4 regions of the Kribbella swartbergensis genome follow, and region 3 is predicted to be linked to each of the others. Evidence: predicted binding sites of a transcription regulator. Region 3 holds the regulator's gene; each other region holds the start of a gene.
What was found. The regulator HrcA, encoded in region 3, represses chaperone genes, less so after heat shock. The targets are predictions, from matches to a motif close to TTGGCACTCGNNNNNNNCGAGTGCCAA.
Positions count from the first base shown of each region.

Region 1: the regulator HrcA is predicted to act here: its motif matches at 3,526-3,552, upstream of groL (chaperonin GroEL).
Region 2: the regulator HrcA is predicted to act here: its motif matches at 2,781-2,807, upstream of ACYVOK_RS29005 (FmdB family zinc ribbon protein).
Region 4: the regulator HrcA is predicted to act here: its motif matches at 2,386-2,412, upstream of groES (co-chaperone GroES).

Region 1 is NZ_BAAGPM010000005.1:91,285-96,471, forward strand. It holds gene ACYVOK_RS00970 (GNAT family N-acetyltransferase) at 1-831, opposite strand, end outside; gene ACYVOK_RS00975 (putative immunity protein) at 1,130-1,639, shown strand; gene groL (chaperonin GroEL) at 1,717-3,342, opposite strand; gene ACYVOK_RS00985 (GNAT family N-acetyltransferase) at 3,576-4,136, shown strand; gene ACYVOK_RS00990 (MmcQ/YjbR family DNA-binding protein) at 4,133-4,468, opposite strand; gene ACYVOK_RS00995 (PspC domain-containing protein) at 4,680-5,015, shown strand; gene ACYVOK_RS01000 (DUF4041 domain-containing protein) at 5,113-5,187, opposite strand, start outside.
Region 2 is NZ_BAAGPM010000027.1:587,108-592,294, reverse strand. It holds gene ACYVOK_RS29030 (hypothetical protein) at 1-133, shown strand, start outside; gene ACYVOK_RS29025 (hypothetical protein) at 130-270, shown strand; gene ACYVOK_RS29020 (GNAT family N-acetyltransferase) at 287-793, shown strand; gene mscL (large conductance mechanosensitive channel protein MscL) at 850-1,251, opposite strand; gene ACYVOK_RS29010 (CpaB family protein) at 1,436-2,053, opposite strand; gene ACYVOK_RS29005 (FmdB family zinc ribbon protein) at 2,446-2,760, opposite strand; gene ACYVOK_RS29000 (penicillin acylase family protein) at 2,948-5,187, shown strand, end outside.
Region 3 is NZ_BAAGPM010000022.1:615,773-620,959, reverse strand. It holds gene ACYVOK_RS21480 (ThuA domain-containing protein) at 1-371, shown strand, start outside; gene ACYVOK_RS21475 (Gfo/Idh/MocA family protein) at 356-1,459, shown strand; gene hrcA (heat-inducible transcriptional repressor HrcA) at 1,582-2,604, shown strand; gene dnaJ (molecular chaperone DnaJ) at 2,626-3,771, shown strand; gene ACYVOK_RS21460 (16S rRNA (uracil(1498)-N(3))-methyltransferase) at 3,811-4,527, shown strand; gene ACYVOK_RS21455 (hypothetical protein) at 4,628-5,020, shown strand; gene ACYVOK_RS21450 (hypothetical protein) at 5,017-5,187, shown strand, end outside.
Region 4 is NZ_BAAGPM010000005.1:138,474-143,660, forward strand. It holds gene groL (chaperonin GroEL) at 89-1,708, opposite strand; gene groES (co-chaperone GroES) at 1,959-2,255, opposite strand; gene ACYVOK_RS01190 (peptidoglycan-binding domain-containing protein) at 2,583-3,194, shown strand; gene ACYVOK_RS01195 (class I SAM-dependent methyltransferase) at 3,204-4,376, shown strand; gene ACYVOK_RS01200 (GNAT family N-acetyltransferase) at 4,668-5,120, opposite strand; gene tsaD (tRNA (adenosine(37)-N6)-threonylcarbamoyltransferase complex transferase subunit TsaD) at 5,117-5,187, opposite strand, start outside.

The sequences.
Region 1 (5,187 bases), on a different contig from region 3:
GTGGGTGATCTCGGCCAGCAGGTCGTCGCTGTAACGGTGACCGCGATGCTCGGGCAGTACGCCGAGATACCCGACCGTCAGCCCGCCCTGGTTCGCCGACGGGATCGCGAACCCGACCAGCTTGCCCGCTGTGCCTGATTCCTTCCCCGCCCCGGCACCCGACTCGTACGCCAGCCGCCACCAGGAGCGGTCGCTGTTCGGCATCGACTTGTACACCTCGAGTGTCTCGCGGGCCTCGCCGTCGACGCCGAGGCGGGCGATCTCCCGTGCGGTCGCGGCGTCGAGACTGCCCGCGGACACCTGACGGAACACGTCCACGAAGGCCTCGTCATCGGCCGGCTCGAACCGCAGCCTGGTGGAGCGCGGTGGCAGGCCGTACTCCGGCTTCCACTCGTACCGGAGTCGCTCGGTGACCCCGGTCAGGCCGGCCGCCTCGGCCGCCTTCCGGCGCGGCGCGAGCTCGGCGACCAGGTCCGGCCGGTCCTTCCAGTCAGCGGGCAGGAAGAAGTGGTACTCCGGCGGCTCGGCGTCGGCCGGGCGACTCTCGAGGGTGTGCTCGATCAGCGCCGTCCAGGCCGGCACCGGATCGCCGTCGCCGACGTGGTACAGGCCGTCGATGCTGAACGGGTGGTCATGGTCGGGCGGACCCCACCAGATGGCCAGTGCCCGGATCTCGCCGTCCTCCTCGACGACCCGGTTCCAGTCGTTCCGGTAGTAGCCGTCGGCAACGAAATCGTCGTAGCGCTCGCGGGTGACGGTGTTGACCGACTGCCGCTCGATCAGCGCATGGATGGTGTCGAGGTCGGCCTCGACAGTGGTGCGGATGTTCACGAAACCTCCAGCAGGAGGCGCGCGGCTCCGCTCAGTGCGAGCTGTGCGAGCGGGCAGGACGCGCCGGGAAACAAGTCAGTGTGTTCATCGGTCGCTCCTTCCGCTCGGGCCCTTCTCGCCGCGGCAGACACTAGGCCGTCGGCGAGGTCATCGTCCAACGGTTATTCACTCCTGGGCCGAACCGGCGCCACCTCGTCCGGGCGGCCTTCCGATCCCGGTTTGAGACTTCTGCAGCGCGGCCGGGTGGCGTGTGCTGCAGAAGTCTCCACACGGAGCTTCAAAGATACGATTGACACACATGAAGCTGACCGATGAAGAGCGTCGTGCGGTCACCCAGTACACCGTCGACTGCGCCGAACGCGCGCTGCCGTTGTTCGAGGCAGTGGCTCCCGGCGACACCCGTCCGCGCGAGGCGATCGAAGCCGCCCGGGCCTACGCGAACGGGGCCGAGCGGACGAGGTGGCAACGCTCGGCCGCCTGGGCGGCGCAGAAGGCCGCCGGTGAGGTCGGCGATCCGGCGGCCTCGGCCGCAGCCCGGTCCGCGCTCGGTGCGGCCGGAGCGCCGTACCTTCACGACATCGACAACCCGGACCAGCTGAAGCACGTCCTCGCCTCGGCCGTCTACCTCGCCCAGGCCCGCGAACTGGCGTCCGGCGATCCCCACCTGGGTGACGAGGAGATCCGCTGGGCGATCGACCACGCCTCACCCGTCATCCGCGACGTCGTACGCCGCTGGCCGCCCCGTAGCCCAACCCACACCCGCCAGGGCACCCTCTACCACCGCCTCAACACCACCCTCCGCAGCTAGCCCCAGAGACGCGAAGCGGTCCCGGGCGGGGAGCCCGGGACCGCTGCTTGCTGCTGTGTGCTGTGGACCTCAGTGGATCAGAAGTCCATGCCGCCCATGTCGGGGGCACCGCCGCCGGCGGCCGCAGCCTTCTCCGGCTTGTCGGCGATGACCGCCTCGGTGGTGAGGAACAGGGCCGCGATCGAGGCCGCGTTCTGCAGCGCCGACCGGGTCACCTTCGCCGGGTCGATGATGCCGGAGGCGATCAGGTCGACGTACTCACCGGTCGCGGCGTTCAGGCCGTGACCCGGCTCGAGGTTGCGGACCTTCTCCACCACGACGCCGCCCTCGAGGCCGGCGTTGATCGCGATCTGCTTCAGCGGCGCCTCGACGGCCTGGCGCACGATCTGCGCACCGGTCGCCTCGTCACCCTCGAGCTCCAGCTTCTCGAACGCCGCCACGGACGCCTGCAGCAGGGCCACGCCACCACCGGCGACGATGCCCTCCTCGACGGCCGCCTTCGCGTTGCGAACGGCGTCCTCGATGCGGTGCTTGCGCTCCTTCAGCTCGACCTCGGTGGCCGCGCCGACCTTGATCACCGCGACACCGCCGGCCAGCTTGGCCAGCCGCTCCTGCAGCTTCTCGCGGTCGTAGTCGGAGTCCGACTTCTCGATCTCGGCGCGGATCTGGTTGACCCGGCCGGCGATCTGGTCCGCGTCGCCCGAGCCCTCGACGATGGTCGTCTCGTCCTTGGTGACGACGATCTTGCGGGCCTGGCCGAGCAGGTCGAGGTCGACGGAGTCGAGCTTGAGGCCGACCTCCTCGGAGATGACCTCGCCGCCGGTCAGGACGGCCATGTCGACCAGCATCGCCTTGCGGCGGTCACCGAAGCCCGGCGCCTTGACGGCGACGGCCTTGAAGGTGCCCTTGATCTTGTTGACGACCAGGGTGGCCAGCGCCTCGCCCTCGACGTCCTCGGCGATGATGGCCAGCGGCTTGCCGGTCTGCATCACCTTCTCCAGCACCGGGACCAGGTCCTTGATGCTGGAGATCTTGCTGTTCACGATCAGGATGTACGGGTCGTCGAGGACCGCTTCCATCCGCTCCGCGTCGGTGACGAAGTACGGCGAGATGTAGCCCTTGTCGAAGCGCATACCCTCGGTGAGCTCGAGCTCGAGGCCGAAGGTGTTGCTCTCCTCGACGGTGATGACGCCTTCCTTGCCGACCTTGTCCATCGCCTCGGCGATGATCTGGCCGACCTGGGTGTCGGCGGCGGAGATCGAGGCGGTGGAAGCGATCTGCTCCCGGGTCTCGACGTCCTTGGCCAGCGCCAGCAGCTGCTCGCTGACCGCCTCGGTCGCCTTCTCGATGCCCCGCTTCAGGCTCATCGGGTTGGCGCCGGCCGCGACATTGCGCAGACCCTCGCGGACGAGAGCCTGGGCCAGCACGGTGGCGGTGGTGGTGCCGTCACCTGCGACGTCGTCGGTCTTCTTGGCAACTTCCTTGACGAGCTCGGCCCCGATCTTCTCGTACGGGTCCTCGAGCTCGATCTCCTTGGCGATGGAGACGCCGTCGTTGGTGATCGTGGGGGCGCCCCACTTCTTCTCCAGTACGACGTTGCGGCCCTTGGGGCCGAGCGTCACCTTGACCGCGTCGGCGAGGGTGTTCATCCCTCGCTCGAGGCCGCGGCGCGCCTCTTCATCGAACGAAATCAGCTTGGGCATTCTCCGCGAGTCCTCCCGCGTCGAGTCTTTGTGGTTCAGCCGGCCGGGATGCCCGCGACGGACGGCGCCGGCGCCGCGACGCTCACGTCCCGTCGCGCTTCCGGCACCTCATCGAGGCCGTCTTCTGTCACACTCCGTGGGCACGAGCCTTATCACTCTCACCCTTGGAGTGCTAACCAAGTTTTAGCACTCGACCCGGACGAGTGCAAGCCGGCCCTCGCTACGGTAGCCCCATGGTGGATGTGCGACCAGCCGGCCCGGACACCTGGTCCGACGTGGCCGCGGTGATGGGCGAGCGCGGGGATCCGGCTCGCTGCTTCTGTCAGTACTTCCGGCTGCGCGGGCGGCAGTGGGACACCGCGAACCGGGAGAGCAACCGCCGCGCCCTGCGCCGGCAGGTCTGCCACGGCGAGATCCCGCCCGGCGTGCTCGCGTACGACGGAGACGAGCCGGTCGGCTGGTGTGCGGTCGCCCCGCGGACGGCGTACCCGCGGGTGGAGGCATCACCCAACTGGCGCACCGACCGCCCGAACGCCTGGGTGATCACCTGCTTCGTCGTACCGGTGGGCCACCGTCGTCAGGGCCTCGCCGGGGAGCTCGCGCTCGGCGCGGTCGACTTCGCCCGGTCGTACGGCGCCTCCGCTGTCGAAGGCTGTGCGGTCGACGTCCCGAAGGCCACCGGCGTCTCGTCGGCCGACCTCTACCGCGGACCGCTCTCCGTCTTTCTCGGCGCCGGCTTCACCGAGGTACGCCGGACCAACCCCCGCTGGGTCCTCGTCCGCAGGACGCTCTAGTCGTTCAGCTGCTTGATCAAGTACTTCGGGGCGCTCAGCCGCCACGCCTCGGTGACCAACTCACGAAGCTCCTCGTCGTCCGCGGCGGCGATGTCGACGTCGACCCAGGCGAACCGGCTGGAGGCCCAGGCGGGCGAATAGACCTCCGGGTCCTCGGCGACCAGCGCCTCCTGCTCCTCGCGCAGCGCCTTGAGCATCAGCCTGGTCCCGTCCTCTGACAGGTACGCGAAGCTCTTGTTCCGCACCTTGAAGACCGGCTGACCCGCCCAGCCCTCGTGTTCCTCCACTCCCGGCAGCCCGAGCACGACCTTCGTCAGCACGTCGACGTCCATCCCCCGACAGTAGGTGCGGCCACGGACACTTTCTCTGCCCTACCCCACCGCCCCGATCTGGCACTTTTGCTGCGCCCACCCACCGCCCCGTCCGGCACGTTCCGGGCCGAAAGTCGTCAGGGCGCCGGCTCGGGGTCTCCGGGGTCGGACCAGGGTCGGGTCGGTACCGATCCGGATGTGGCCGGAGCCCCTCAGGCGGGAGAGTTGAGCCATGACGAACTCCAACGCACCGTTCTCCAACCTGTCCGGCAAGGTCCTCCGCCGGTCCCGCGACCAGCGGATGCTCACCGGTGTCTCCGGCGGCATCGCGGAGTACCTGAACATCGACGTGACCTTGGTCCGCCTCGCCGTCGTCGGCCTGACCCTGCTCACCGGCGGCACCGCCCTGATCGGCTATCTGGTCGCCTGGATCGTGATCCCGGAGGCCGACGGCAAGGCGGTCTGGCAGAACGTCCAGCAGTCGGTGAACCAGCCCCCGAGCCCCGAGGCCGACATCGCCTCCCGCATCTACGACGACACCAACAACAACAAGCCCCCGGCGGCATGATCCGCGCTGCACGGCGCAGATACCACCGCGGACGTGCGGCAGGGTGAACCGGCTCATCGCACCCTGCCGCACCTTCGGCGGGGTCGGGGCCTGGAATCTACAGCGCGGCGTCTGCGGTGCCTACCACTACCTCACGCTCCCGGTCGCTTGCGCGCCATTCCAACGCTTCCGG
Region 2 (5,187 bases), on a different contig from region 3:
CGGCCGCTGGCAAGGCGAACCGGGCATCGCGCCGCTACTTCAGGCGGCTACCGGGCAGCAGTTGCCGCCGGGTGTTGTGCACGGCGAACTCGACACCGGGCAGCCGCGGCGACTGGGTAACCTTGAGCCATGACGAGCCCGTACGAAGACGACGAGCCGCTCTTCCCGGAACAGACCCGCGATGACGACCCGCGGACCTGGGGCGACAGCGACCCCGCCGCCGACGACGACGAACGCATCCTCCGCGAGGTTCCGCCGCACCACGAGTGAGGCCTTGGGAGCTGCCGTGGAGCTTCGGGGGTTCACAGAGGAGTACGGGCGTTTGGTTGCCGGCTGGGCCACGACGGCACAGGAAGTGGCGTTGCTGTGCGGGCGCGAGGAGTTCCCGTTTCCCGAGGAGCTGATCGGGAGCTGGCGGAAGGCCGATCCTGACATCCAGGCCTATCTGTACTACGACGGCGAGGACCCGGTCGGGTACGGCGAGGTGTGGCTCGACGACGAGGAGGACGAGGTCGAACTCGCCCGGATCATCGTCGATCCGTCACAACGCGGCCGGGGAATCGGCGTTGCGTTGGTGCGCGCACTACTCGAGCCGGCGGTCGCGGCTGGCCACCCGGACATCTTCCTCCGGGTCCGGCCGGACAACGCCGTCGGGATCAAGACCTATCTGGCTGTCGGCTTCACGGACGTCTCCCACCAAGAAATGAACGAATGGAACGCCGGCCAACCCATCCCCTACCGCTGGATGCGCTACCCCAGCCAGCCCTCACCAGATGCCGCACGCCGGATCTGACTCAGATGGCGTGAGTACGCCGGACAGCGTCGTCGGCATGGGATGGCGGGTGTGGGTCAGCGGCGTTCGCGGAGGGCGTCGCGGATTTCGGTGAGGAGTTGCTGGTCGGTGGTGAGGGGGTCGGGCTCGGGTTCCTGGCCGCGGGCGCGGCGGGCGGCGAGCTTGTTCAGCGGCAACACGATGAAGAAGTAGATGGCCGCCGCGACGAACAGGAAGTTCATCGCCGCCTGCAGGATCGCGCCGATCGAGAACTTCGCGCTGTTGAGGGTGAACGTCAGGACGTTGCTGATGTCCGGCTCGCCGAAGGCGGCCGCGATCAGAGGGTTGATCAGGTTCTCCACCAAGGCGGTGACGATCTGACCGAACGCCGCGCCGATGACGACGGCGACCGCCAGGTCGACCACGTTGCCGCGCATGACGAATTCCTTGAAGCCCTTGAGCATGTGTGGTGCCTCCATGGACGGGTGATATTTCCCCGACAACGTAGAGCCACCGCTTGGTCAGCGCGAGCGTCCGCGCCGGGGCCGACACGCATCGTGCCCGGTTGTGTCCGATAAGTGATCGGTATCGGACGACGCCACCCGGTGAGGTGTCGACGGAACGAGGGCGGTCGTCGCTTCGGCGCCTGGCTCGGGCGGGCCGTTAGCTGGTGTCTGGGGTGAGGGCAATGGTGATTTTGGAGTTGGTGGCGGCTTGGGCCAGGCGGGTGGCGACTGCGGGGGTGGTGGCGACCACGATGAGCGCGCCGGAGGTCGTCGTACGTGGGGAGGGGAGGGCGACCACGCGGACGGCTTGGGCGAGGAGGTTGGCGGAGTCGGCTGGGGTGCTGGTGGCGGCGTAGAGGTTGATGTGGTCGCCGACACGGAGGAGGGCGGAGATGTCGGCGTCGTCGATGCGGAACGGGTAGGCGACGGAGCCGGCCGGGACCGAGACCGGGGCCAGGAAGCGGGCGTCGGTGAGTGGTTCGCCGGATCTGACCGGTGTGCTGAGGACGCGGGTGGTGAGGTCGGTACCTGGTTTGAGGGCGCCGTCGGGTACGGCGTTCGGGGGGAGGTCGAGGGTGCGGAGGTCGGAGGTGGCGGGGACTTTTCCGCCGGGGAGGTCGCGGGCGGCGGCCAGGACGGCGACGGTTGGTGGGGGTGGCGGGGAGAGGGATTGGAGGGCGAAGTACACGGCTGCCGCGGCGGCCACGCCGGCTAGGAGTCGGCGGTGCCACCTCACGGCGCGCAACAGGTCGCGGGGTCGGAAAGGGTTTCTCATGCCAGAGAAAGTACGAGTCTTTCGCTGGGCCAGCGGTTAGTTATCCACATGGCTTGAGGCGGCTGCGGCGGCCGGAGGCCTTGTCTGTGGTGCCGGTGGTCGGCGGCCGCGAAGGGGGTGGCGCAGGCCGACTTGTCGGGTACGACGGGCGCCGGGGCGCGGGTGAGACGTCCGTGCGGCCCGTGCGGTGGGGCTGGGTGTGGGAGGTCTGTGAGGCGTTGACCCGACGTGTTAGGTGGGGCGGTGGTGAGGGGGCAGGTGCGGGCGGGGACGAGCAGAGCCAGCTTGCCGGGTGGGATGGCAGGCCCGGGGGGCGGACTGAGGGGCAGGTGGGGGCGGGGAGAGCAGAGCCGGCCTGCCGGGTGGGTGGCAGGCCGGGGGAGGGCTCGGGGTTAGGCGGCGCTGGTGTTGGTGGTGGAGGGGGACGATGTGGTGGTCGTCGAGGGCGCGGTGGAGGTCGAAGAGCTGGAGTCCGAGGTCGTCGACGACGGGGTCGAGTCGGACTTGGTGGAGACGGAGCCCTTGCCGGAGTTGCGGCTGTCGGTGCGGTAGAAGCCGGAGCCCTTGAACACGACGCCGACGGCGTTGAAGACCTTGCGCAGGGTGCCCTGGCAGGCGGGGCACACGGTCAGCGCGTCGTCCGTGAAGCTCTGCCGCACCTCGAGCGCCTCGCCGCAGTCGGTGCACTGGTACTGGTACGTCGGCACGGTTCGTTCCTCTCAGGCCGTTGGCACTCCTACTACTCGACTGCTAATAATGCTCCAGCAACCCGAACTATTCCAACTCGGGCGTGGGATACCTCAACCGAGCGTGGTTGTCCACCGGACGCAGAGCTACGCAAAGTTGTCCGGGACCCCATTTGGGGCGGGCGGCGGGATTCTCTACGGTTGGTCCGTGCGTCGCCTGCTTCGAGTCGTCATCATCAGCGGAATCGCCCTCGCCACCGTCCTGTTGGTGATCGCCGGTACCGTCGTCTTCGTCGTCCGCCATTCCTTCCCGACGTACGACGGAACGATCGAGCTGACCGGTCTGGAAGCCGACGTCGAGGTGATCCGGGACGCGAACGGCATCCCGCAGATCTACGCGGACCGCCCGAGCGACCTGTTCGCCGCGCAGGGGTACGTCCACGCGCAGGACCGCTTCTTCGAGATGGACTTCCGCCGGCACGTCACGTCCGGCCGGCTGGCGGAGCTGTTCGGTCCCGACGCACTCGAGACAGACAAGTTCGTCCGCACGCTCGGCTGGCGCAGGGTGGCGGAGAAGGAACTCGGCCTGCTCAGCCCGTCCACCCGGCAGTATCTGGACGACTACGCCCGCGGCGTGAACGCGTACCTGGACACGCACAGCGGCTCCGCTCTCAGCCTCGAGTACGCCGTCCTGTCGCTGCAGCCGGGCGGCCTGCGGAACTACGTCCCGGAGAAGTGGACCGCGGCCGACTCGCTGGCCTGGCTGAAGGCGATGGCGTGGGACCTCGGCGGCAACATGGACGAGGAGATCACCCGGACGAGGCTGCTCGCGTCGTACTCGGCCCGCAACATCGAGAGCCTCTACCCGCCGTACCCGTACGGCCGGAACGAGCCGATCATGGCCACCGGCTCGGTCCGGGACGGCAAGTTCTCCACCGCGCCGATCGCCTCCGAGGCGCGCCGCGGGATGCTGACCCAGGACCTGCTCAAGTCGCTCGACACCGTCGACAAGGTGGCCAAGGGTCTCCCGCAACTCCTCGGCCGCGGTGACGGCCTCGGTTCGAACTCCTGGGTCGTCTCCGGCGACCACACCGCCACCGGCAAGCCGCTGCTGGCCAACGACCCACATCTCGGCGCGACCATGCCGGGGATCTGGACCCAGGTCGGCCTGCACTGCAACACCGTCAGCCGGTCCTGCCCGTACGACGTCTCGGGCTTCAGCTTCTCCGGGTTGCCCGGTGTGGTGATCGGCCACAACAACGCGATCTCCTGGGGTTTCACCAACCTCGACCCGGACGTCACCGACCTCTACCTCGAGCGCATCGACGGCAACAACGTGCTCTACAACAACAGGTGGCGCGCGATGGCGACCCGCGAGGAGACGTTCAAGGTGGCCGGCCAGGACGAGCCGGTGAAGATCACCGTCCGCGAGACCCGGCACGGCCCGCTCATCTCGGACGTCGGCGAGGACCAGCGTGAGACCGGTGAGCTGGCCGCCAAGCAGGGCAAGAACCCGACGGCGTACGGCGTCGCGATCCAGTGGACCGCGCTGAACCCGGGCCGCACCGCCGACGCCCTGTTCGCGATGAACCGGGCCCAGAACTGGACCCAGTTCCGGGCCGCCGCGCAGCTGTTCCAGGTCCCCTCGCAGAACCTCGTGTACGCCGACACCGCCGGGCACATCGGCTACCAGGCGCCCGGTCTGATCCCGATCCGCAAGACCGGCCGGGGCGACTGGCCGGTGCCTGGCTGGGACCCGAAGTACCACTGGGCCGGGTACATCCCGTTCGATGCGTTACCGACCGAGTTCGACCCGGCCGACGGCATCATCGTGACCGCCAACCAGGCCGTGGTGCCGCGGACGTACACGCACTACCTGACCAACGACTGGGACTACGGCTACCGCTCGCAGCAGATCCTCGACCGGATCAAGGCCGCCGGGGAGCTGGACGCGAACGCGATGGCGTCGATCCAGCTGGACACCAAGAACCGGGCCGCCGAGATGCTGGTGCCGCATCTGCTCCAGATCGCCATCGACGACGACTTCGAACGCCAGGGTCAGGACACGCTGCGGAACTGGGACTTCACCCAGCCGGCCGACTCTGCGGCGGCGGCGTACTTCAACGTGGTCTGGCGGAACGTGCTCGCGCTGACGTTCCACGACCAGCTCCCGCAGAGCGCCTGGCCGGACGGCGGCTCCCGCTGGTTCGAGGTGATCCACACGCTGCTCGCGCAGCCGAACAGCGCCTGGTGGGACAACATCGGTACGCCGCAGCACGAGAACCGTGACGACATCCTGCGGGAGGCGCTGGTCGACGCGCGGGAGGAGATCACGCAGAAGATGGCGCGTGACCCGTCCAACTGGCAGTGGGGCCGCCTGCACCAGCTCACACTGACCAACCAGACGCTCGGCAAGTCCGGTATCGGCGTGGTGGAGAAGCTGTTCAA
Region 3 (5,187 bases):
CGTTCCGGAACAACGCCGACTACAGCTTCATCACCGGCGGCCAGTTCATCTCGCACCCGCACGGGTTCACCGACTACCGGGTCGACGTCGTCGCCGACCACCCGATCGTCGAGGGCATCACGCACTTCGACGTGCACACCGAGCAGTACTACGTGCACTACGACCCGACCAACACCGTGCTGGCCACCACCACGTTCAGCGCGCACCCGGACTACCCGTGGATCGAAGGCGCCGTGATGCCGGCCGTCTGGACCCGGACCTGGGGTGCGGGCAAGGTCTTCGTCTGCACCGTCGGGCACAAGCTGGACGACCTCGAAGTACCGGAGGTTCGCACGATCATCGAGCGGGGGCTGCTGTGGGCGAGCAAGTGACACGCGTCGGCATCGTCGGGACCGGCGTCATCTCCGGCACGTACCTCGACCACCTGGCCAAGCTCCCGGGCGTCGACGTGGTCGCGGTGGCCGACCTCGACCTCACCCGCGCCCAGGCGATCGCCGACAAGAACCCGGCGATCCGCGCGCTGTCGCCCGACGCCCTGTACGCCGCGGACGACGTCGACATCGTGCTCAACCTGACCATCCCGGCCGCGCACGCGGCGGTCCACCAGGCCGCACTCGAGGCGGGCAAGCACGTCTACGGCGAGAAGCCGCTGGCCGTCGACCGGGCCGAGGCCGAGCCGCTGCTCAAGTACGCCGCCGCCAACAACCTGCGCGTCGGTTGCGCGCCCGACACCGTGCTCGGCACCGGGACCCAGACCGCCCGCGCCGCCATCGACCGCGGCGACATCGGCGTACCCACCGCCGCGACCGCGTCCTTCGTCACGCCCGGCCACGAGCTGTGGCACCCGGCGCCGGAGTTCTACTACCAGCCCGGCGGCGGTCCGGTGCTCGACATGGGCCCGTACTACGTGACCAGCCTGGTCACCCTGCTCGGTCCGGTACGGCGGGTCACCGCACACGCCGGCCAGTCGCAGCAGGAGCGGAAGATCCACACCGGTCCGCGAGCCGGTGAGACCTTCCCGGTCGTGGTGCCGACGCACGTCACCGGCGTACTGGAGCACGCGTCCGGCGCGCTGACCACGCTGCTGATGTCGTTCGACGTATGGGCCGCCCGGCTACCGCGGATCGAGGTCCACGGGACGGAAGGCAGCCTGTCCGTGCCCGACCCGAACGGTTTCGACGGCAAGGTCGAGATCGCCACCGCCACCAACCGTGACTGGGCCGAAGTCCCGGTGGCCGGCGGGTACGCCGGAGCCGGCCGGGGCGTCGGGGTCGCGGACATGGCCCGGGCGATCCGCAACGGCGAGCCGCACCGGGCCGACGGAGCGCTGGCCTACCACGTGCTCGACGTCCTCGAGTCGGTGCTGGAGGCCGCCGCGCAGGGTCAGCCGGTGGACGTCGCGAGTACGGTCGAGCGGCCCGCCGCCGTACCGTTGGGAGCGTCTCCCGAGGTCGCATAACCTCGATCCGTGGCTCGAGGCGGGTCCCACGCCGGATTCCTGCACCGGGGACTGCTACGGCTCGGTAGACTGGCACTCGGATCAGCTGAGTGCCAAGGGTCGACGGAGAGAGGGTGGTGCGCGTGCTGGACGAACGCAAGCTGGATGTTCTCCGCGCCATCGTCGAGGACTATGTGGCGACCCACGAGCCGGTCGGATCGAAGACGCTGGTCGACCGGCACAACCTCGGGGTGTCACCCGCCACGGTGCGCAACGACATGGCCGCGCTGGAGGAGGAGGGGTACATCACCCAGCCGCACACCAGCGCCGGCCGGATTCCGACCGACGCCGGTTACCGGCTGTTCGTGGACAAGCTGAGCACCGTCAAGACGCTGTCGCCGGCCGAGAAGAAGGCGATCACCTCGTTCCTGGCCGGCGCGGTCGACCTCGACGACGTGGTCCGCCGGACCGTCCGGCTCCTCGCCCAGATCACCCGCCAGGTCGCGATCGTGCAGTACCCGTCGCTCAACCGGTCGAGCGTGCGGCACGTCGAGGTGGTCACGATGACGCCGCGCCGGCTGCTGCTGGTGCTGATCACCAGCACCGGCCGGGTCGAGCAGCGGATCGTCGAACAGCACGACGACGTCGACGAGCAGTTGATCGCCGACGTCCGGTCGCGGATCAACACCGCGCTGGCCGGGCAGCGGCTGACCGAGGCGGCCGCCTCGCTGGCCGCGGTCACCGAGTCGTTCGCGCCGGCCGACCGGCAGCTGGTCGCGGCGATCGTGACCACGCTGATCGAGGCGTTCACCGACGAGGTCGGCGAGCAGCGGATCGCGGTCGGCGGAGCGGCCAACCTGACCCGGTACGGCGACGACTTCGAGCGCAACGTGAAACCGGTGCTCGAGGCGCTCGAGGAGCACGTCATCCTGCTCAAGCTGCTCGGTGAGGCGACCAACCCGCAGACCCTCACGGTCCGCATCGGGCACGAGAACCCGTACGAGGAACTGGCCACCACCTCGGTGGTCGCGACCGGATACGGGTCCAAGTCGGAGGCGCTGGCCACGCTCGGCATCGTCGGCCCGACCCACATGGACTATCCGAGCACGATGGGCGCCGTACGCGCCGTCGCGCGCTACGTCAGCCAGATCCTGGCCGACAACTGACCACCGACCCTGGCTTGGAGTATGAGCACCGATTACTACGCCGTCCTGGGCGTCAGCCGCGACGCTTCACCGGACGAGATCAAGAAGGCCTACCGCAAGCTGGCCCGCCAGTACCACCCGGACGTGAACGACTCCGAGGACGCGCACCACAAGTTCCAGGAGATCGGCCGCGCCTTCCAGGTGCTCAGCGACCCGCAGAAGCGGCAACTGCACGATCTCGGCGGTGACCCGTTCGCAACCGGCGCCGGCGCGGGCCCGGGTGGCGCCGGTTTCGGGCAGGCCTTCACCTTCACCGACATCATGGACGCCTTCTTCGGCCAGACCGGCGGGGCCACCCGCGGGCCGCGGCCGCGGGTCCGGCGCGGCCAGGACGCGCTGATCCCGCTGCGGATCGAGCTGGCCGAGGCCGCGTTCGGCACGACCCGCGAACTGAAGGTGGACACCGCCGTACTGTGCCCGACCTGCTCCGGCTCCGGCGCGGCGGCCGGTTCCGAGCCGGTCACCTGCGACATCTGCCACGGCCGGGGCGAGGTGACCCACACCCAGCGGTCGTTCCTCGGCGAGGTGCGGACCATGCGGCCGTGCCCGAACTGCCGCGGCTACGGCACGATCATCCCGAACCCGTGCGTCGAGTGCGCCGGCGACGGCCGGGTCCGGTCCCGCCGGACCGTCACGGTGAAGATCCCCGGCGGCGTCGACACCGGCACCCGGGTGCAGCTGTCCGGCCAGGGCGAGGTCGGCCCCGGCGGCGGCCCGGCCGGCGACCTGTACGTCGAGATCGAGGTCGAGCCGCACGAGATCTTCACCCGCAACGGCGACGACCTGCACTGCACGGTCACGCTGCCGATGACGGCCGCGGCGCTCGGTACGACGATCGACCTGCCGACGCTGGAGGGTGAGACGACCCCGCTGGAGATCCGGCCGGGCACCCAGTCCGGTACGGCGATGACGCTGACGGCCCGCGGTGTGCCGCGACTGCGGCACGCCGGCCGTGGTGACCTGATCGTCCAGGTGATCGTCGAGACCCCGACCCGGCTCGACGACTCCCAGGCCGAGCTGCTCAAGGAACTGGCCCAGCTCCGCGGCGAGGAACGCCCCGAAGGCCAGGTCCAGGCCACCCACAAAAGCGTCTTCGGCCGCCTCCGCGACGCCTTCGGCGCCCACTGAAGGCCGCCCTTGCACGTGACCAGTGAAGCGGCGGTCTGAGTGGGTGTCGCGGTCTTCTTCTCGGACGATCTCCTTGGTGACGAGCTGAGGCTCGAAGGGGCTGAGGGGCGGCATGCTGCGGTGGTTCGGCGGATCGGGCCGGGGGAGCGGGTTCGGCTGACGGATGGGCGTGGTGGCTGGGCCGAGGGGGTGGTGACGGCCGCGTCGAAGTCGGGGGTGACCGTTGCTGTCGACGACCGCGGGTCGGGTCAGGCTCCGAGTCCGCGGTTGGTCGTCGTACAGGCTTTGCCGAAGGGGGAGCGGGCCGAGCTGGCGGTGGAGATGCTGACCGAGGTCGGCGCGGACGTGATCGTGCCGTGGAACGCGGAGCGGAGCCAGTTCCGCAGCAACCCGGAGCGGTCCGCGAAGACGCTCGCGAAATGGCGGGCGTGGGCTTTCGAGGCGAGCAAGCAGTCCCGCCGGACCTGGTTCGCCGAGGTGGCCCCGATCGCCACCACCGCCGAGGTCGCGACCCTGGTGGCCGGCGCCGCGCTGCCCGTCGTACTGCACGAAGAAGCGACCACCCCCCTGGCCTCCCTCGAGGTCCCCACCGACGGCGACCTCGTCATCGTCATCGGGCCCGAAGGCGGCATCTCCCCGGCCGAACTCAAGACCTTCGACGTCGACCCCGTCCGCCTCGGCGACACCGTCCTCCGCACCTCGACCGCCGGCGTGGCCGCCGCGGCAGCCCTGCTCGCCCCCACCCGCTGGGCCTGAGCGCGGAGTCTTACAAAGCCCGAACACTGGGGCGACGGCTCTCGAACGGTAGGCCGCGAGAGTCGGTTGTGTTCGAGTTGCCGAGACGTGGGAGTTGGAGATGCGTAGGTCCGCAGGCTTGGGTACGGCGGTTGTCATGGTGGTGAGCGGTCTGGTCGGAGGTACGACGGTCGCGGCGGCCGATCCCACGCCGACGTACGCGCCGATCACGTTGAGCCCGGAGGAGTCGCAGCGGCTGTGTGCCGAGGTACTCCCGAAGCTGATCGAGCGCCGGGTGAAGCTGGCGGCGAGGATCAACGGTGGGGCGGACGTGAAGGGCTCGGTGGCGTGGCTGAAGGCCCGGGCCGCCAAGCAGCGGGCCAAGGGACACGAGAAGGTCGCGGCCAAGCTCGACAAGCGGGCCGAGCGCCGGGCTGGGCGGCTCGAGCAGCTCGGCAAGGTCAAGACCGAGCTGGAGACCTTCAAGACCAAGCACTGCCAGGTGGTGAAGTGATCCGCCGGACCCTGGTCGCGCTCGTCGGTACGGCGGGTGTCGTGCTCAGCCTGGCGTCGTGCGCCGACTCCGCCGACCAGCCCACCGGCGGCCGACCGGAGCAGGTAGGCCGGCAGGGCGGCTCGACAACCGGCTCGCAGGCGGGGTCGCCCGGGCAGGAGCTGGCC
Region 4 (5,187 bases), on a different contig from region 3:
ACCCAACCACGCCCCGTGCCCCACAAAAGAACCGCCCGGCTGGTCCGTGGACCAGCCGGGCGGTGTGGTGTTGCTCGGAAGCCGAGGCTCAGTGGCCGTGACCGTGGCCGTGGCCGGCGGCCGCGGGCTCCTCGTCCTCGGGCTTGTCGACCACCAGGGTCTCGGTGGTCAGCAGCAGCGCGGCGATCGAGCCGGCGTTGGCGAGCGCGGACCGGGTCACCTTGACCGGGTCCAGCACGCCCTGCGCCAGCAGGTCGCCGTACTCGCCGGTGGCGGCGTTGAATCCGCTGCCGACCTCCAGCTCCGCGACCTTCGACGTCACGACGTAGCCCTCGTAACCGCCGTTCTCGGCGATCCAGCGCAGCGGCTCGACGATGGCCTTGCGGACGATCCGGACACCGGCGAGCTCGTCGCCCTCAAGGTCCAGGCCGTTCTCCAGCACGGCGGCCGCGTGCACGAGGGCGGAGCCGCCGCCGGCGACGATGCCCTCCTCGATCGCGGCCCGGGTCGCGGACACAGCGTCCTCGATCCGGTGCTTCTTCTCCTTCAGCTCGACCTCGGTGGCCGCGCCGACCTTGATCACGCAGACGCCGCCGGCCAGCTTGGCCAGCCGCTCCTGCAGCTTCTCGCGGTCCCAGTCGGAGTCGGTGCGCTCGATCTCGGCCTTGATCTGGTTGACCCGGGCCTCGATGTCGTCGGCCTTGCCGGCGCCCTCGACCACCGTGGTGTTGTCCTTGGTGACGACGATCCGGCGGGCGGTGCCGAGCACCTCGAGCCCGACCTGGTCCAGCTTCAGGCCGACCTCGGGCGCGACGACCTGCGCGCCGGTCAGCGCGGCCAGGTCCTCCAGCATCGCCTTGCGGCGGTCACCGAAGCCCGGCGCCTTGACGGCGACGGAGGTGAAGTTGCCGCGGATCTTGTTCACCACCAGGGTGGACAGCGCCTCGGCCTCGACGTCCTCGGCGATGATCAGCAGCGTCTTGCCGGACTGCACGACCTTCTCCAGCAGCGGCAGCAGGTCCGCGATCGCGGAGATCTTGCCCTGGTGGATCAGGATGTACGGGTCCTCCAGCACCGCCTCGCCGGCCTCGGCGTCGGTGATGAAGTACGGCGAGATGTAGCCCTTGTCGAACTGCATACCCTCGGTGAACTCGAGCTCGGTCCCGAAGGTGTTCGACTCCTCGACGGTGATCACACCGTCCTTGCCGACCTTGTCGAACGCGTCCGCGATCAGCTCGCCGATCTCGGCGTCGCGGGCGGAGATGGTGGCGACGTGGGCCATGTCGCCCTTGTCGTCGACCGGACGGGCGGTCTCGACGAGCTTCGCCGAGACGGCCTCGACGGCCGCCTCGATGCCCCGCTTCAGGCCCATCGGGTTGACCCCGGCGGCGACCGCCCGCAGGCCCTCGTGCACCAGCGCCTGCGCCAGCACCGTCGCGGTGGTGGTGCCGTCACCGGCGATGTCGTTGGTCTTGGTGGCGACCTCCTTGGTCAGCTGCGCACCAAGGTTCTCGAACGGGTCGTCCAACTCGACCTCACGCGCGACGGTGACACCGTCGTTGGTGATGGTCGGGGCGCCCCACTTCTTGTCCAGGACGACGTAGCGGCCCTTCGGCCCCAGCGTCACCTTCACCGTGTTCGCGAGCTTGTCGACGCCGCGCTCCAGCGCGCGCCGCGCGTTCTCGTCGAACTCGAGGATCTTCGGCATGGAAAAACCAGTCCCTCTCTGAATTCTGTTGCCTTGCGGTCAGCCGGTTCGGATCCACTGCACTGCTCCCGGCGCACCCTGCCTGCCGCCCGGGCCGACGCACACACCGGCCGGTGCCGGGTGGGGTGAACCCCGCCCGCTCCGGCCGGCCCGGGCGTCTTCCCGGACCACGGCTGGATGCCGGACCGACTCCGCCCCGGCGCCAGTCGTCGGCACCGGGGCGGTGTCAGTCAGGAACAGCGAGGGGTCGTCACTTGCTGACGACCGCGAGAATGTCGCGGGCGCCCAGGATCAGGTAGTCCTGGCCGTCGTACTTGACCTCGGTGCCGCCGTACTTGGAGTAGATGACCTTGTCACCGACGGCGACGTCCAGCGGGACGCGGTTGCCGTTGTCGTCGATCCGGCCCGGACCGACGGCGAGGATCTCACCCTCCTGGGGCTTCTCCTTGGCGGTGTCCGGGATCACCAGGCCCGACTTCGTGGTCTGCTCGGCTTCGAGCGGCGCGACGAGGACTCGGTCCTCGAGCGGCTTGATCGTGACCGACACTTGCTGACCTCCACGGTCGATTCGCTTGTCTGTGGTTCAGGTGGTCGCGCTCCCCTGCCGTCGCGGGGGTCAAGGGCCGGACCGCTGGCACCCTCAACCCGAGAGTGCCAACACCGAATCTAGGCCGCGATTAGCACTCGGTCAACTCGAGTGCCAAGGTCACGTCTCCGACGGACGCAATCCCGGGTCCGGTGAGCCTCGACGCCAGTACGTGACCGAACGAGTGCGGATTGTGGCCGAGTGCTGGGCCAACCCGGTGTCGGCATGGGACCGTTCTGTCTGTACGGCGTCCCGGCCGCCCCGGGACCGGGTGCCCGAGGAGAGACCATGGCCTTCAGCTTTCCCTCTCTGCCCACACTGTCAGGCCGCACTGTCGCGGTCCTCGCCGCGGTCGGCGCGCTCGCGGTCGGAGCGGTCGCGGCAGGCGCTTCGAAGGACCAGCCGGGGACGCCGAGCGCCGACGCCCCCGCAGCCGGTCCGCCGCCGCAGCAGGCTCCGGCAGACCGGTCGGCCGACGCCACCCGCGCCTCCGCCGACGCCCAGACGGCCGCCGCAGCGGCGCTGCCGCAATGCCGGTCGGCGCGACTGGTGCCGGTCAACCGCACGTGGGGCATCCCGATGCCGTCCGTGTACGGCAGCGACAGCACCTACTGCAATCTCATGCACGGCGACGACCCGCACCGCGGCTCCACCGTGTTCGGCGACCCGGACACCGCCATCCGGGTCCTCCAGCGCAACCTGAACTTCTGCTACGGCACCAAGCTCGCTGTCGACGGCGTCTACGGCAGCAACACCCGTGCGGTGGTCAAGATGGTCCAGCGCAAGCACAAGCTCGTCGCGGACGGCATCTACGGCCCGAAGACCCGCTCGGCCATGAACTGGCGTCTCTACTCGATGGCCACCCGCAGTTGGAGCAAGGGCTGCTCGAGTCCGCTCTAAAGTGGCGTGGTGATAGTCACCGGCTTGCTGGACGGCCCCGGCGCTGAACTCCTCGCCGACGCTTGCGGGAGCTACCAGCCCGGCCGAGAGCTCCAACTGGTCGAGAAGCTGCGCCGCGAGTACGACGCCGCGCTTGTGACCGCTGCGGTCACACAGGCCTCACTGCGCCACCGAGCCGCTGCCAAGTTCGGTCCGGACGCGGCCCGGATGTACTTCACCCCTGACGGCCTCGAACAGGCCACGCGAACCACTGTCGGCACTCACCGGGCTCAACGCATCGCGGCAGCGCTCCCCGGCAGCAGCGTGGTCGACCTGGGTTGCGGCATCGGCGGCGACCTCATCAGCGCCGCACGCGCCGGCCTCCGGGTCACCGGCATCGAACGCGATCCGGCCACGGCCGACGCAGCACGCGCCAACCTGGCCGCACTCAGCCTGCCCGGTGAGGTCGTGGTCGGCGACGCCGAGTCGTTCGACCTCACGCCGTACGACGTGGTGTTCGCGGACCCGGCGCGTCGAGCGGACGGGCGACGGGTGTTCGACCACAACGCCTACTCGCCACCGTGGTCCTTCGTGACCGAGCTGCTCCGCCGCACAGCCTGCGTGAAGGTCGCACCGGGGATTCCGCACGACGCCGTGCCCGACGGCGTGGAGGCCGAGTGGATCAGCGACGCAGGCGAGGTGAAGGAGGCCGCACTGTGGTCCGGGCGGCTGTTCACCGGCACGAAGCGGCGGGCAACGCTGCTGCCCAGCGGAGCAACTGTCACCGAGACACCCGAAGCCGAAACCGGCCCAGTCGGGCAGTACATCTACGAGCCGGATGGTGCCGTGGTGCGGGCCGGACTGGTGACTGCGGTCGCCGCCGCGGTCGGCGGGCGGCTGCTGGATCCACGGATCGCCTACGTCACGGCAGACGAGCTCATCGCGACTCCGCTCGCGTCGGCGTACGAGGTCGTGGAGGAGCTGCCGTACAAGGAGAAGGCGCTGCGTTCCTGGGTGCGGACTCACCGCATCGGCACGCTGGAGATCAAGAAGCGCGGCATCGACGTCGACCCGGCCCAACTCCGGAAGAAGCTCACACCGAAGGGCTCCTCGGCAGCCACGCTGATCGTCACCCGGATCGGCCGCGACGCCGTGGCCTATTCCTGCCGCCGGGTTGCGCTCGGAGCACACTCGAACATATGATCGATCCCACGAGCGGGTCTCCGGGAGACTTGCCGGCGGGCGAGGTGCTGCGTCCGCTGCCGCACTCTCCCGGAGGCCCGCCACTAGACCGGAGGAGCGATCGGTCGACGTACGGATTGAGGAGCCGTACGTCGACTGGCGGTCACGCGGCCGAAGTCGTCCGTTCACCTGGCTGGGGCAGTGTGCGGAGCAGAACCGGTCGGCCGCTGACCGTTTCACCTGGGGAGTAAGCGGCGTACCGGCCCCAGGTCTCTGCCCGCTGCCGCGCCCTTCCCCGCGCCGCAGCCGGTCTCAGCTGTCGCCGTACAGCTCGGCCGGGTCCCTGCGGATCACCATCATGCTGCTCGTGTCGTCGACGAGTTCGGTGAACCCGTAGCCGCGGTAGAGCTCCTGCGCGTCTTTGGTCGCCAGCATGATGCGTCGCACACCCTTCAGATCCGGGTGGTCCAGCAGCGTGGCGACGACGAACTTGCCGAGCCCGTGACCGCGCCGCTCGGGGACCACAAAGACGTCGGCGAGCCAGGCGAAGGTCGCCCGGTCGGTGACTGCCCGCGCGAAGGCGACCATCGATCCGTCGGGCGCGTACACGCCGAGGTTCAGCGAGCCCGCGATCGACCGCGCCACCACCTCCCGCGGAATCCCCGGCGCCCAGTACGACCCCCGGAGGAAGCCGTGGACCACGTCGACATCGACGCGGTCGGCCGAGTCGTCGGCCTCGAAGCCGTCCGGGTGACTCCACCTCACCTGTTCAGCACCTCCGTGATCGGCATCGACGAGTCCGCCGGCAACTCCAGCGGCGACGGCGCCTTCC